DNA from 2 places in the Paenibacillus sp. MCAF9 genome. Region 2 is predicted to be linked to the other one. Evidence: predicted binding sites of a transcription regulator. Region 2 holds the regulator's gene; the other holds the start of a gene.
The links. The regulator CtsR, encoded in region 2, represses protease genes until heat stress. The targets are predictions, from matches to a motif close to ATGGTCAATAAAGGTCAAACA.

Region 1 (7,290 bases), on a different contig from region 2:
TTTGGAGGGTGCAATTACGCACGACTGGAGCAAATCGCTTTAATACTTGACGAGTTGCAACATAAGATAAAGAAGAGGCTATACCAGCAGAGCGACATGCTTGAAGGTATAGCTTTTTCATTAAATGATGAAGGCGTTTTTTCTAAGCCCAGAATGGTTGATTTGCCAGTATTCCTCTATCTTGACCAGAGGATGAAGGTCGCTTATAGTGTTACAAGAGAAGATTAACATATTGATGAGGTGGACTAGTGATGTCTGAGAAGATTTACGTTGGAGTCGATGTCGGCGGAACTGCTATTAAAGTAGGTATTTGTAATTCGGATGGGCAATTGCTCCAGACGTACGAGGGGCCGACGGAGGCGAGTAAAGGAACGGACACTATCCTTCAAAATATTGCGAAATATGCACAACAAATCGTAGTGGAATCGGACTATGATTGGGAGCAAGTTGACGGGGTAGGCGTTGGTATTGCTGGTTTCTTAGATATTCCAAACGGAATTGTGAAATTTGCACCAAACTTAAAAATCGAGAACGTCAATCTAAAGGCTTATTTGGAGCAAGAGCTGAATAAGACAGTTAAAGTTAATAATGATGCGAATGTTGCTGCACTAGGCGAAGCTTGGGGCGGAGCGGGCAAAGGCATCGCGCACTGCGTATGCTACACGCTCGGCACAGGCGTAGGCGGCGGTATTATTATAGATGGTAAAATCGTTGAAGGTTCTATGGGTATGGCTGGCGAGCTTGGTCATATGGCTATCGTGCCTGATCTTGAAGCTATTGTATGCGGCTGCGGCAAAATCGGCTGCTTGGAAACGGTATCCTCTGCAACAGGTATTATCCGTATGGCAAAGGATGCGGTTGAACGCGGCGATCGTACATCGCTTTCACTTGTTGAGGATATTATGGCGAAGGATGTTCTTGATGCAGCTAAAGCAGGAGACGAAGTAGCAACTCGCATCGTAAACCGTGCTGCTTATTATTTGGGTAAATCAATGGCGATGATCGCTATTGTATTGAATCCGCAATATTTCATCATTGGCGGCGGCGTTTCGAAGGCTGGAGAATTTTTATTCGAGCAAATTCGTGAAGTATTCGACAAGTATACACAGGATCAAGCGAAAGAAAATGTGCAAATCGTAGCGGCAACACTAGGCAACAACGCTGGCGTTGTAGGCGCAGCCGGCCTTATTCTAAGAGGTTAATTTCATAGTTGTAAATGACGAAGAGACTTTGCATCTGCAAAGTCTTAGCCTATTCTAACGAAGTAGGTTTGCGTTCGCAAACCTTAAGCATATCCTTACGAAGTGACTTTGCATTCGCAAAGTCTTTAGGAGGTTTATTCATGGAAACGACAGCAGCAGTAGCAAAGCTTGTCATAATAACCGGGATGTCTGGCGCGGGCAAGACCATTGCTGTCCAAAGCCTGGAGGATCTCGGTTTCTTCTGCGTAGATAATCTGCCGCCCGTTCTTATTCCTAAATTTGCAGAGTTGATCGATCAGTCGAACGGTAAAATCGGCAACGTTGCGCTTGTTATCGATTTGCGCGGGCGTGAATTTTTCACGGCGCTTTCGGAGTCGTTGGCCTATATCAAGGAGCATTATACGATTAGCTGTGAAATCTTATTTTTGGATGCAACTGATTCTGTCTTGGTTCAGCGCTATAAGGAAAGTAGGCGGCGCCATCCGCTGGCACCTGAGGGCATGCCGCTTGAGGGCATTCGCAACGAACGTCGCCTGCTAGAAGACTTAAAGGGCTGGGCATCACAGGTTATTGATACGAGTATTTTGAAACCAGCTCAATTGAAGGAACGTATTATTTCTCATTTTACACACCTAGAGCAAAACAGCTTGTCGATAAATGTAACTTCCTTTGGCTTTAAATATGGCATTCCTATCGATGCGGATTTGATCTATGATGTTCGTTTCTTGCCTAATCCGCATTATGTCGAGCATCTGCGCCCAAATACCGGTCAAAATCCCGATGTATATGAATACGTTATGAAATGGCCTGAAACTCAGCAATTTCTAACGAAGCTGCTGGATATGTTGCAATTCCTTATTCCGCTTTATCGTAAGGAAGGGAAAAGTCAGGTTGTTATCGGTATTGGCTGTACTGGCGGTAAGCATCGTTCCGTTGCTATAGCAGAATATTTGGGACGCATGCTCGGCAGCAGTGATACGGAACGTGTGCGTGTCAGCCATCGCGATGCCGAACGTGACAAGCATTGACGAGGTGAGAGAATGCAAAGTAGACACAAGATAATGAGACGGCCTAAAATCGTCGTAATTGGCGGCGGTACAGGTCTCTCTGTTATGCTGCGAGGTCTTAAGGAGAAGCCGCTCGATATTACCGCAATTGTTACGGTTGCCGATGATGGCGGGAGCTCAGGCATTTTACGCAATGAGCTGCAAATTCCGCCTCCGGGTGACATTCGGAACGTACTTATGGCATTAGCGGATGCTGAGCCGCTGCTGACTGAGGTTCTTCAGTATCGTTTCAAAACGGTGCCGGGACTTGCAGGCCACAGCCTTGGCAATCTTATGCTGGCAGCAATGACCGATATATCCGGCGACTTTGTAACGGGGATTCGTGAGCTGAGCCGTGTGTTAGCCGTTCGAGGACGGGTTCTGCCCGCAGCGAATCAGGCTATCGTACTTAAAGCGGAAATGGCTGATGGCAGCATTGTCACAGGGGAATCCATGATTCCGAAAGCTGGCAAGGTCATTAAACGAGTATTTTTGGAACCAGCCGATGTCGAACCGCTGCGAGAGGCGGTCGAGGCCATCGAACAGGCCGATGCTATATTGATTGGACCGGGCAGCTTATATACAAGTATTATTCCAAACTTGTTAGTTCCTAAACTGGCAACTGCCATCGTGGAATCAGAAGCGGTAAAATTATTTGTATGTAATGTTATGACGCAGCCTGGGGAGACTGATAATTATTCGGTAGGCGATCACCTTGATGCCATTCATGCTCATATCGGTCAACATCTATTCGATTATGTCATTGTAAATGACGGCGAAATTCCGCCGCAAATCGAAAGCAGATATGCTGAGCTTGGCGCAAAGGCCGTCCATTTGGATTTAGATGCAGTTACGCAAAAGGGATATGAAGTCATTGCGGATCGGCTAGTATTGTTTCGCACTTTTCTTCGGCATGATGCCGAACGCTTAAGCCATCATATTTATAAGCTGGTAGAGAACTGGATGTTACGAAAGAGGTGATACACAATGTCATTTGCGGCCCAAACAAAGAAAGAGCTGACATTAATTGAAGCGGACAGCTGCTGTGAGATAGCGGAGCTATCTGCACTCATACGGATGAATGGTTCGGTTAGCGTATCTAGCCGCAAAGTCGTTTTGGACATCTCAACGGAAAATGCCGCGATTGCCAGAAGGATTTATTCCCTGCTCAAAAAACATTATGATGTGCATGTAGAGCTGCTTGTCCGTAAAAAGATGAGATTGAAAAAAAACAACGTGTATATTGTCCGTATACCGGCTAGAGTTCAGGAAATATTAAGCGAGCTCAAAATTGTATCGGAAGGCTTTATGTTCAATTTAGGCATCGATAAGGAAATCATTCGCAAGCCTTGCTGCAAACGCTCCTATCTACGGGGTGCGTTTCTTGCTGGCGGATCGGTTAACAATCCAGAAGGTTCATCTTATCATCTGGAAATTTCTTCGATGTACCAAGAGCATTGTGAGTCGTTAGTTGACCTTGCGAACAAATTTGATCTAAACGCGAGATGCATTGAACGAAAAAAGGGATTTATCTTCTACATCAAAGAGGGCGAGAAAATTATCGAGCTCCTCAATATTATTGGTGCGCACCAAGCTCTGTTCAAGTTTGAAGATGTTCGAATCATGCGCGACATGCGCAATTCAGTAAACCGGATCGTAAACTGCGAAACGGCCAATCTAAATAAAACGATCGGTGCAGCTGTTCGTCAGATCGAAAACATCAAACTGCTTCAACGTGAGGTAGGACTGGATAGCTTGCCTGATAAGCTGAAGGAAGTAGCTGAAATAAGGCTTCAGCATCCGGATATGAATTTGACAGAGGTCGGCGAAATGCTCGGAGGAAAGGTCAGTAAGTCAGGCGTAAACCATCGTTTGCGCAAAATCGACGCACTTGCGGAAAAAATCCGCGGTGTCTGAACTTTTATCCTAGTGCATCAGCTGGTATAATGATATAATAATTTAAAATGACGCAATTTTTAAAGATAAGAATAAGCAGCATTGATACTTACACATCTTATCTTTGTCCGGAAACGAGCTTTTGCAGCCAGAAGACGGCAAACAGAGCCGTATACGCTTTTGCCGCATGCTAATGATTGAGAAAAATATAGGGGGTATGGTTTCCATGACAAGGCTTCCGGTTGTTGTTCGTCTTAAGACTGGACTACATGCAAGACCAGCAGCATTATTCGTACAAGAAGCGAACAAATTTTCCTCCGAAGTATTTGTAGAGAAAGACGACAAAAAAGTAAACGCTAAATCCATAATGGGTATTATGAGTTTGGCTATCAGTTCTGGCACTGAAGTATCCATTAGTGCTGAGGGTTCGGACGCAGAACAGGCTGTAAACGCTTTAGTCGCTTTGGTAAGCAAAGAAGAGCTGGAGAACCAATAATGAAGAAGGAGAGAAGTCACGCAGGTTCATTATGAGCTTGCGGCGGCAGCTCTTTTTTTATATGGAATGTAAAATAATCTTACGAATGTGTTTGCAATAAAAAAAGAGCAGGCTCGGATGAATCCGAACTTGCTCTTTTTTGCGTTCAAACCTATTACCTAGCGGAATCGGAATGAATTATGCGAGTTTCTCAATTACTTTATCAACCAAGCCATATTCTTTGGCTTCTGCTGCACTCATGAAGTAATCGCGGTCTGTATCTTTCTCGATACGTTCAAGCGATTGTCCACTGCGCTCTGCCAAAATACCGTTCAGCTTGTCGCGCATGCCGATAATGCGTTTTGCACGAATGGCGATATCGCTTGCTTGGCCTTCTGCACCGCCAAGTGGCTGATGGATCATGACTTCGCTGTTCGGAAGCGCGTAACGTTTGCCAATTGCACCTGCAGTAAGCAAGAAAGCACCCATAGAAGCAGCCATACCTACACAAATCGTAGATACATCAGGTTTAATATATTGCATCGTATCGTAAATAGCCATGCCTGCCGTAATTGAGCCGCCCGGGCTGTTAATATAAAGAGAAATGTCCTTCTCAGGGTCGTCTGCCGCCAGGAATAACAATTGAGCGATGATGGAGTTGGCCACCACGTCATTTACACCTGATCCTAGAAAAATAATGCGATCTTTCAGTAGGCGAGAGTAAATGTCATACGCACGCTCACCCCGATTGTTTTGCTCAATAACCATAGGAACGAAATTCATATCCAACGTAAGCCCCCTCCTAAAAAACAATGAATGGTTAAATCGTATTCTCATAATAACGGATGAAAAGTCAAAAGTCAAAGATAGTCAAACAGGTCTGCAATTCCCTTGCTGCGTATACGAAAAAAATGGGTTTGAAGTGGATTGGATGAAATATACAAGCGCAATTTGGAGTGTTTTCCATGAGGCATAGGTTGGATGTTGTAGCGGGAGATTAATCACTTGGCCGTTGCTTAAAATAAAAAAAACGTTCCAGCGTATAGGAACGGTTCGTGTGTATCAATATAGAGTTTGAACTTGCGATAATAAAAAGTAATGGCGCGCCCGCAAGGAATCGAACCTAGATCTCAGCCTTCGGAGGGCTGCGTCATATCCATTGGACCACGGGCGCATAAGGAAAAGCTGCTGTTGCTGCTATCTGCTTTTGTAAGAAAATAGTCGCAAAAATGATTATATGATATTAAAGATTTTAAAGCAAGCGATGTTCAAAAATTAAATTTGTTAAAAATGCGTCGGAAACCGTTTCCAATTGATAATCGGCTATTGCTACAATTGGTTATTTCCGATAAACTAAAGGTGGGACTTGAAATGATACCGCGGGACATATTGAGTCCAACGTATTTGAAGCGAATACGCTATAGGCCGATGGAGTGAAGGATGAGAAATGCGTCAGATCATTGAACTGCAGCAGCAGCTTGTGCCTGATCTGCTAGAGGTCATGAAGAAACGATATTCGATTTTGCATCAAGTAATGGTATCGGATTTAATCGGACGTCGAACGTTGGCTTCTGTATTATCGATGACGGAGCGTATGCTTCGGGCAGAGACCGATTTCCTAAAGACGCAGGGGCTGCTAGAGATTCATTCGGGAGGCATGCGGATTAGCGATTCAGGCAAGCTTCTATTAGAGCAGCTTGAGCCATTCTACAAGACAATGTTCGGACTATCCGAACTGGAGGAAACGATTCGGAGTCACTACGGCCTATCACAGGTCATTATAGTTGCTGGCGATTCGGAAGTCTCTGCCCAAACAAAGCGAGAGCTTGGTCGTGCGGGATGTCAGGTGCTTATCAAGGTAATGCAGCCTAACGACGTTGTAGCTGTAACAGGCGGAACGACGATTGCACAGCTGTCGAATCAACTGATTAGTTCTTCTCAGCTGAATACGAACTTGTTCGTACCGGCTAGAGGCGGTCTAGGGGAGAGCTTGGATTACCAAGCGAATACGATTGCTTCCATGATGGCTAAGCGTACAGGAGCGCAGTACAGACTTCTGCATGTGCCGGATCATCTGGGAGAGGAAGCTTTTGCATCTATTATGCAGGAGCCGAACATTCGAGAAATTGTGGATGTCATCCGCAGTGCTCGCATCGTTGTACATGGTATCGGAGATGCTATGGTTATGGCAAGACGCAGGCGGCTAGAGCGTGAAGTTATTGATGCGATGGAAGCTGAGGGTGCTTTGGCGGAGTCGTTCGGGTTTTATTTTGACCGAAAAGGCGCTGTCGTGCACAAAATGCAAACGGTGGGGTTACGGCTCGAGGATATTGTTAAAACTGAAGTTGTTATAGGTGTAGCCGGCGGCAAGAGCAAAGGCGAGGCTATAGCGGCAGTGATGCGCTTTGGACACAATGATGTACTCGTAACGGATGAAGCAGCTGCACTTGAAATCGTAGCTTTGATCGATCAAGAGAAGCACAGTCAAGAAGAAAGCAATAAGGAATCATGACGCTTTGCAAATTGCTGTTAAGGCATACCTGCAAAATGTCTTGAAATATATTCATAAATCTTTTAAAAACGCTTAGGAGGAAACAAAAATGGTTAAAGTTGGTATTAATGGTTTTGGTCGCATCGGCCGTAACGTATTCCGCGCAGCACTGAACAACCC
Region 2 (7,290 bases):
CCCAGTATGTAAGACCCCTTGAAGACGACGAGGTTGATAGGTTCGGGGTGGAAGCACAGCAATGTGTGTAGCTGACGAATACTAATCGGTCGAGGGCTTATCCTAAACACGTTTACTGTGACCCATACATCCGGTAGACAGCAGCATAAAGGCTTCAGCAAGCCTAATCTTTCGTATCCAGTTTTCAGGGCGTAAACACCTTGAAGGACTTTGGTTGGATCTTTTCTGAGGAGACTCAGGACTGCATTTCAACGAAAAATCCAGTTTGGTGGCGATGGCGGAGGTGAACCACGCGTTCCCATACCGAACACGACCGTTAAGCCCTTCAGCGCCGATGGTACTTAGACCGCAGGGTCTTGGGAGAGTAGGACGCCGCCAAGCACGAGAGACCTATCGCATAATATGCGATAGGTTTTTTGTTGTTTTTGCATGCAGAAAATAAGCATTAATCATATAAATGAATCTGGCTATGTATAAACAGCATGCAAGCGTACCAAGCTAATGGAAAATCAATTTTGCCGAGCACTTGACCTTTTGCTGAAATTGCATATAATAAAATCAAGGTCAAAGAAAGTCAAAGTCAGTTGTCCGAATATTCGGTGTATATTCTGATTTGATTGCAAGACCTCATTAATACCTATGTTTCAACTTTAGTTTTATTGGTTATTTCTCAGGGAGGTTGGTGGTTTGCGTAACATTTCCGATCTCATCGAACAGTACTTGAAGCTTATGCTTCAAGAAAGTCCAGAGGGCGCAGTAGAAATTCAACGCAATGACCTGGCTGACAAATTTTCTTGTGTACCGTCGCAAATCAACTATGTAATTAGTACTCGATTTACCATGGAGAAAGGATACATGGTTGAAAGTAAGCGCGGCGGCGGAGGCTATATCCGAATACAACGGATTGAGCTTCCTGCATTAAAGGCGATTCAATTCCATATCGAAGAAACGGTTGGAGAATGTGTCGATCAAGGTGCAGCGGAAGGGCTTATTTATCAGCTTGAGGAAGCAAGACTTATCACTAAGCGCGAGGGAAATCTGCTCCGTGCGGCTGTGCATCGCGATACCATTGCATTGAAGCTGCCGCTAAGGGATGAAATTCGTGCAAGGTTGTTAAGGTCCATGCTTATCTCATTGTTGGTCAAATAATGACAAACCGTTTATACCGGGAGGAGGGATCAGGCTTGTTTTGCCAAGATTGCGGTAAAAAACCGGCTACGCTTCATTTCACAAAAATCATTAATGGCGAGAAGACCGAATTTCATATTTGTGAAAGCTGTGCTCGTGAGAAAGGCGAAGGCATTCCAGGCGCGCCGAATAGCTTTTCTATTCATAGCTTACTATCGGGGCTTCTTGATTTCGAACAGCTTGGCGGGTCGACGATTACCGGCATCAAGCAGCCAGCGCTGCGCTGCGAGGAATGTGGACTGACCTATACACAGTTTAGCAAAATCGGTCGATTCGGCTGCAGCTCTTGTTATCAGTCGTTCGAAGGTAAGCTTGATCCACTTCTCAAACGTATTCACAGCAGCACCGTACACAGCGGTAAAATACCTAAGCGCTCAGGCGGGCAAATCCAGTGCAAGCGCGAGATTGAACAGCTGAGGCGGGATCTGCAGGAGAAGATTGATCAAGAGGAATTTGAAAGCGCGGCTGAGCTGCGTGATCGAATACGTGAATTAGAGCGCAAAATGGCAGACCTGTAGGCTGGCATAGAAGGAGTGAAGGAACCTCTTGACTAAGCATCGATTCTCACAGCATGCACTCAGCGAATGGATGAAGGACGCAGGTCCTGAATCTGAAATTGTCATTAGCAGCAGAGTGCGAGTAGCCCGAAATTTACGTCATCAGCCTTTTCCATTACTTGCAACAAATCAGCAATCTAAGGATGTCATGGATCAGCTGACTGAAGTTAGCCAGAGCGGCAAGCTGCAGTCAATTGGATCATTTGAGACCATTATTTTGTCAGATTTAAGCGAGCTTGATAAAAGGGTGCTTGTTGAAAAGCATTTAATCAGTCCCAATTTAGCGAACGAATCGCGATGTGGGGCCGTTATTTTAAGCGATAATGAATCAGTTAGCATAATGATTAACGAAGAAGATCATTTGCGCATTCAATGTCTGTATCCAGGTTTCCAAATCCAGGAGGCATGGGCATTGGCCAGCGGAATTGACGATATTTTTGAAGAGTCGGCTGATTATGCATTTGATGAGAAACGCGGTTATTTGACGACATGTCCAACGAATGTGGGCACAGGCATAAGGGCATCCGTCATGATGCATTTGCCGGCACTCGTTTTAACGTCTCAAATCAATCGGATATTGTCAGCTGTTACACAGGTAGGCTTGGCGGTAAGAGGCTTGTACGGCGAAGGCAGTGAAGCGCTTGGGAATTTATTTCAGGTGTCTAACCAAATTACGCTGGGGCAATCCGAGAATGAAATTATTGAAAATCTTTATGGTGTTGCAAGGCAAATCATCGAGCATGAGAAAGCGGCACGGGGACGTCTTATGCATGAGTCGCGGCTGAGGACAGAGGATCGCGTGAAGCGCTCATACGGTATTTTAGCATATGCTTCAATTATGGATTCCAAGGAAGCTGCGCAGCGGTTGTCAGATGTGCGGCTTGGTGCAGACCTTGGCATTTTATCAGATGTAACGCCACAAGTGTTGAATGAACTTTTGGTCATGACTCAGCCTGGATTTTTACAACAAACCTTCGACGAGAAGATGAGTCCAGAGCAGAGAGATTTCAGGAGAGCAGAACTCATACGCAAGCAATTGCGTGGTGAAAAAGGCCATGGGGGTGCGTAAATATGATGTTTGGAAGATTCACGGAGCGAGCACAGAAGGTGCTTGCATTGGCGCAAGAAGAAGCGGTTCGTCTCGGACATAACAATATTGGTACGGAGCATATTTTGCTAGGCCTTATACGCGAAGGGGAAGGAATAGCGGCTAAAGCATTAATTGGACTAGGACTTGGGCTTGAGAAGATCCAAGATGAAGTTGAGGCGTTGATCGGTCGCGGTCAAGAGCAGCCCAACAACATTGCCTATACGCCACGCGCGAAAAAAGTAATTGAGCTTTCGATGGATGAAGCAAGAAAGCTTGGACATACGTACGTTGGCACAGAGCATATTTTGCTTGGTCTCATCCGTGAAGGAGAAGGCGTTGCGGCACGTGTGCTCAACAATCTTGGCATTAGCCTAAATAAGGCTCGTCAACAAGTCCTTCAGCTTCTTGGCAGCAGTGAAGCTGTTTCAAGCAATCACGGTTCGCCAGCGAATGTTAGCACGCCTACGCTCGATGGACTTGCAAGAGATTTAACTGCTTATGCGAAGGAAGGAAATCTGGATCCTGTGATCGGCCGGAGCAAAGAAATTGAGCGTGTAATTCAAGTGCTTAGCCGCCGTACGAAGAACAATCCAGTACTAATCGGGGAACCGGGCGTCGGTAAAACAGCAATTGCCGAAGGACTCGCGCAGAAGATTATCGAGAATGAAATTCCCGAAACTTTGCGTGATAAGCGTGTCATGACGCTGGATATGGGCTCCGTAGTTGCAGGTACAAAGTACCGTGGTGAGTTTGAAGATCGATTGAAGAAAATCATGGATGAGATCCGCCAAGCGGGCAATATTATTCTATTCATCGATGAGCTTCATACGTTGATTGGCGCAGGCGGAGCAGAGGGTGCAATCGATGCATCTAATATTTTGAAACCTGCATTAGCACGCGGTGAACTGCAATGTATCGGTGCAACTACTCTTGATGAATACCGCAAATATATTGAAAAAGATGCAGCGCTTGAGCGTCGTTTTCAACCTATAACGGTTGATCAGCCATCTCCAGAAGAAGCGATTCAAATTTTGTACGGCTTACGCGATCGTTATGAAGCTCATCACCGTGTGAAAATTACGGATGAAGCTATCGTGCAAGCAGTTAAATTATCGGATCGTTACATTCCGGATCGGTTCTTGCCAGATAAAGCGATTGACCTTATTGATGAAGCCGGTTCAAAGGTACGCTTGCATTCTTACACTGTACCGCCAAACTTGAAGCAGCTTGAAAACCGTTTGGAAGATATCCGCAAGGAGAAGGATGCAGCGGTTCAAAGCCAAGAATTCGAGAAAGCAGCAGCACTTCGCGATACGGAGCAAAAAATTCGCGAAGAGCTTGATATTACCAAAAACCAGTGGAAAGAAAAACAAGGCCGTACTGATTCTGAAGTGACACCAGAGGATATTGCTCAGGTTGTAGCTAGCTGGACAGGTATTCCTGTTAGCAAGCTGGCTGAAGAAGAGACGGAACGACTTCTGAAAATGGAAGATATTCTTCATGATCGCATCATTGGTCAAGATGATGCCGTGAAGTCGGTATCCAGAGCGATTCGTCGTGCGCGTGCCGGCTTGAAAGATCCGAAGCGTCCAATTGGCTCATTCATTTTCTTAGGTCCAACGGGCGTTGGTAAAACGGAGCTCGCCAGAGCACTTGCAGAAGCGATGTTCGGAGATGAAAATGCGGTTATCCGTATCGACATGTCGGAATATATGGAGAAACATTCGACATCCCGTCTAGTCGGAGCGCCTCCTGGTTATGTAGGTTATGAAGAAGGCGGACAGTTAACCGAGAAAGTTCGCCGCAAGCCATATTCCGTTGTGTTATTAGATGAAATTGAGAAAGCTCACCCTGAAGTATTTAACATATTGCTTCAGGTGCTGGAGGATGGTCGATTGACTGATTCCAAAGGCCGCGTTGTCGATTTCCGCAACACACTGATTATTATGACTTCTAACGTTGGAGCGGATCAAATCAAGCGTAATTCCTCGCTCGGCTTCACAGCCGTACAGGATGCGGGACGCGACTTCCAGCAAATGAAGGATAAAGTGCTTGGCGAGCTTAAGAAAAGCTTCCGTCCGGAGTTCTTGAACCGTATTGATGAAAGCATCGTGTTCCATTCGCTTGGCGAGGAGCATATTGCTCAAATCGTAACACTCATGTCGGATGAGCTTCGCAAGCGTCTGCGTGAGCAGGAGGTTGACTTCATCTTGACGGATGCAGCAAAAAGCTTCCTTGCGAAGGAAGGCTACGATCCGCAATATGGAGCTCGTCCGCTTCGCCGGGCAATTCAAAAACATATCGAAGACCGTTTGTCCGAAGATTTGTTGATGGGTAAAATCCAAAAAGGCGATACGTTCACAATCGATGAGAAGGATGGCGGTCTAACCGTTACCAAATCGATTTCCGAACAAGAGCCAGAAGAATCCACTACAAAATAAGCATGATAGTAAACTGTCTCGCAATCAGAATAGCTGCTTGCGGGACAGTTTTTATTAATGCAATAAATTGACAATGATAATCATTATCGTATAATAAGGCTATAGCGTTACATAGAATGGAGGAACAACGATGATAGTTGTCACCAATACGATAAAAGTAAAAAAAGGCCACGGGGAGACGGTGGCGAGTAGATTTCAAAACTCCAAAGGCATAGATTTATCGCCTGGTTTTGTGCGCATGGAAGTGTTGTTAACGGAAGGCTTAGAAGAATATGATGAGCTTAAAGTAAGCACGACTTGGGAAACCAAAGCTTCCTTTGAGGGCTGGGTGAACAGTGATTCTTTTCGGCAAGCGCACGCTCATAGAGGCGGGGGACAACAGGGCGAGGCAGGTCAGCAAACGGAAAGTGTGATGCTCGGCTCACAATTGACAACGCATCGCGTTTTGGTTGCTCGGCAAGCTGGAATTGAGCTTAAGCAGCATTAATTCTATTTATTTATCATTTGGAGCTCTAATAAATATTCTGCGTTGTGACTAATCTTTCGCTCTCTTATCCACTGTGGATAACGAGGGCGTTTTTTATGTTGTATTTATAGAAAAAGGCTTTGGGGATATGTTGATGAGTTGTGGACAATGTTGATAACTTGTTCGTAATTCTGTGGATAACAATGAAAAGACGTGAAATGGATAAGCTTAGCTGTGGGAAACGAATAATAAGCAGGTTATCTCCTTTTTTTCATTAACAATGTGGGTTTATACATGGAGGATAAAATGGTAAACTTTATGTAGTGTGATTTTAAGCACAATCGCTAGGGCTGGCATCATTCATTTACGCTGGTTCATAACGTTTAAGGAGTACAGAATGGCCAAAATTAAATCAAAATTTGTTTGTACGGAATGTGGAACAGAATCGCCAAAATGGCTGGGGAAATGCCCCGGCTGCCACGCTTGGAATTCGATGGTGGAAGAGAAAGAAACCGTTGTGAAAACGAAGGGCGTCGGATTGTCGTCGTTTCATGCGAAAGAAAAGCCGCAGTCCATCATACATATAGAAAGTGGGCAAGAGCCTCGTATAGAAACAAGGATGCTTGAGCTTAATCGGGTGCTCGGCGGAGGTGTTGTTCCAGGCTCGCTAATTCTTGTTGGCGGAGATCCCGGAATCGGAAAATCAACGCTGTTGCTGCAAACGTCTCATGCGCTTGCGGTGAAGGGATTGAAGGTGCTCTATATTTCTGGGGAGGAGTCCGTGCGGCAAACAAGGCTAAGGGCAGATCGACTTGGTGCGCTGACGGAATCGCTTTATGTATTATGCGAAACCAATATGGAGCAAATTAACGATGCCATAGAATCAGTCCAGCCGGATTTTCTCGTTATTGACTCCATTCAAACCGTCTACGATCCAAATGTTCAATCGGCTCCCGGGAGTGTATCGCAGGTAAGAGAATGCACGGCGCACTTTATGCGAGTGGCCAAAATTAAAGGAATTGCGACGGTGCTCGTCGGCCATGTTACGAAGGAAGGCGCGATTGCGGGGCCAAGGCTTCTAGAGCATATGGTGGATTGTGTTCTTTATTTTGAAGGGGAGCGCCATCATACGTACAGAATTTTAAGGGCAGTCAAAAACCGCTTTGGCTCGACGAACGAGATTGGCATTTTCGAGATGGGCGAGGATGGACTGCGAGAGGTTTCGAATCCTTCTGAGCTGTTTTTATCGGAGCGTCCGCTTGGTGTATCAGGGTCAACCGTAGTTGCAAGCATGGAAGGCACAAGGCCTGTGCTTGTTGAGCTTCAGGCACTTGTGGCCACAACTAATTTTCCATCCCCGCGCAGAATGTCAACGGGTATCGACCATAACCGTATGGCACTCATTATTGCGGTGTTGGAGAAGCGGAACGGCATGTTTCTACAAACACAGGATGCTTACTTGAACGTAGCTGGCGGAGTTAAGCTTGACGAGCCGGCAGTCGATCTAGCAGCGGCGGTCAGCATAGCCTCCAGTTTTCGCGATGCGCC

Region 1: a site for CtsR is predicted at 5,476-5,496, ahead of clpP (ATP-dependent Clp endopeptidase proteolytic subunit ClpP). Genes of this name have one in related genera too.

Annotation. Positions count from the first base shown of each region.
Region 1 covers NZ_JBFREL010000031.1:40,412-47,701, reverse strand. The annotation lists gene trxB (thioredoxin-disulfide reductase) at 1-43, shown strand, start outside; gene AB4Z45_RS27835 (ROK family glucokinase) at 252-1,202, shown strand; gene rapZ (RNase adapter RapZ) at 1,343-2,230, shown strand; gene AB4Z45_RS27825 (gluconeogenesis factor YvcK family protein) at 2,264-3,229, shown strand; gene whiA (DNA-binding protein WhiA) at 3,236-4,165, shown strand; gene AB4Z45_RS27815 (HPr family phosphocarrier protein) at 4,371-4,640, shown strand; gene clpP (ATP-dependent Clp endopeptidase proteolytic subunit ClpP) at 4,818-5,402, opposite strand; tRNA gene AB4Z45_RS27805 (tRNA-Arg) at 5,719-5,793, opposite strand; gene AB4Z45_RS27800 (sugar-binding transcriptional regulator) at 6,067-7,131, shown strand; gene gap (type I glyceraldehyde-3-phosphate dehydrogenase) at 7,220-7,290, shown strand, end outside.
Region 2 covers NZ_JBFREL010000032.1:18-7,307, forward strand. The annotation lists partial or broken rRNA gene AB4Z45_RS27980 (23S ribosomal RNA) at 1-105, shown strand, start outside; rRNA gene rrf (5S ribosomal RNA) at 265-381, shown strand; gene AB4Z45_RS27990 (CtsR family transcriptional regulator) at 688-1,149, shown strand; gene AB4Z45_RS27995 (UvrB/UvrC motif-containing protein) at 1,185-1,706, shown strand; gene AB4Z45_RS28000 (protein arginine kinase) at 1,735-2,814, shown strand; gene clpC (ATP-dependent protease ATP-binding subunit ClpC) at 2,817-5,276, shown strand; gene AB4Z45_RS28010 (antibiotic biosynthesis monooxygenase) at 5,407-5,763, shown strand; gene radA (DNA repair protein RadA) at 6,140-7,290, shown strand, end outside.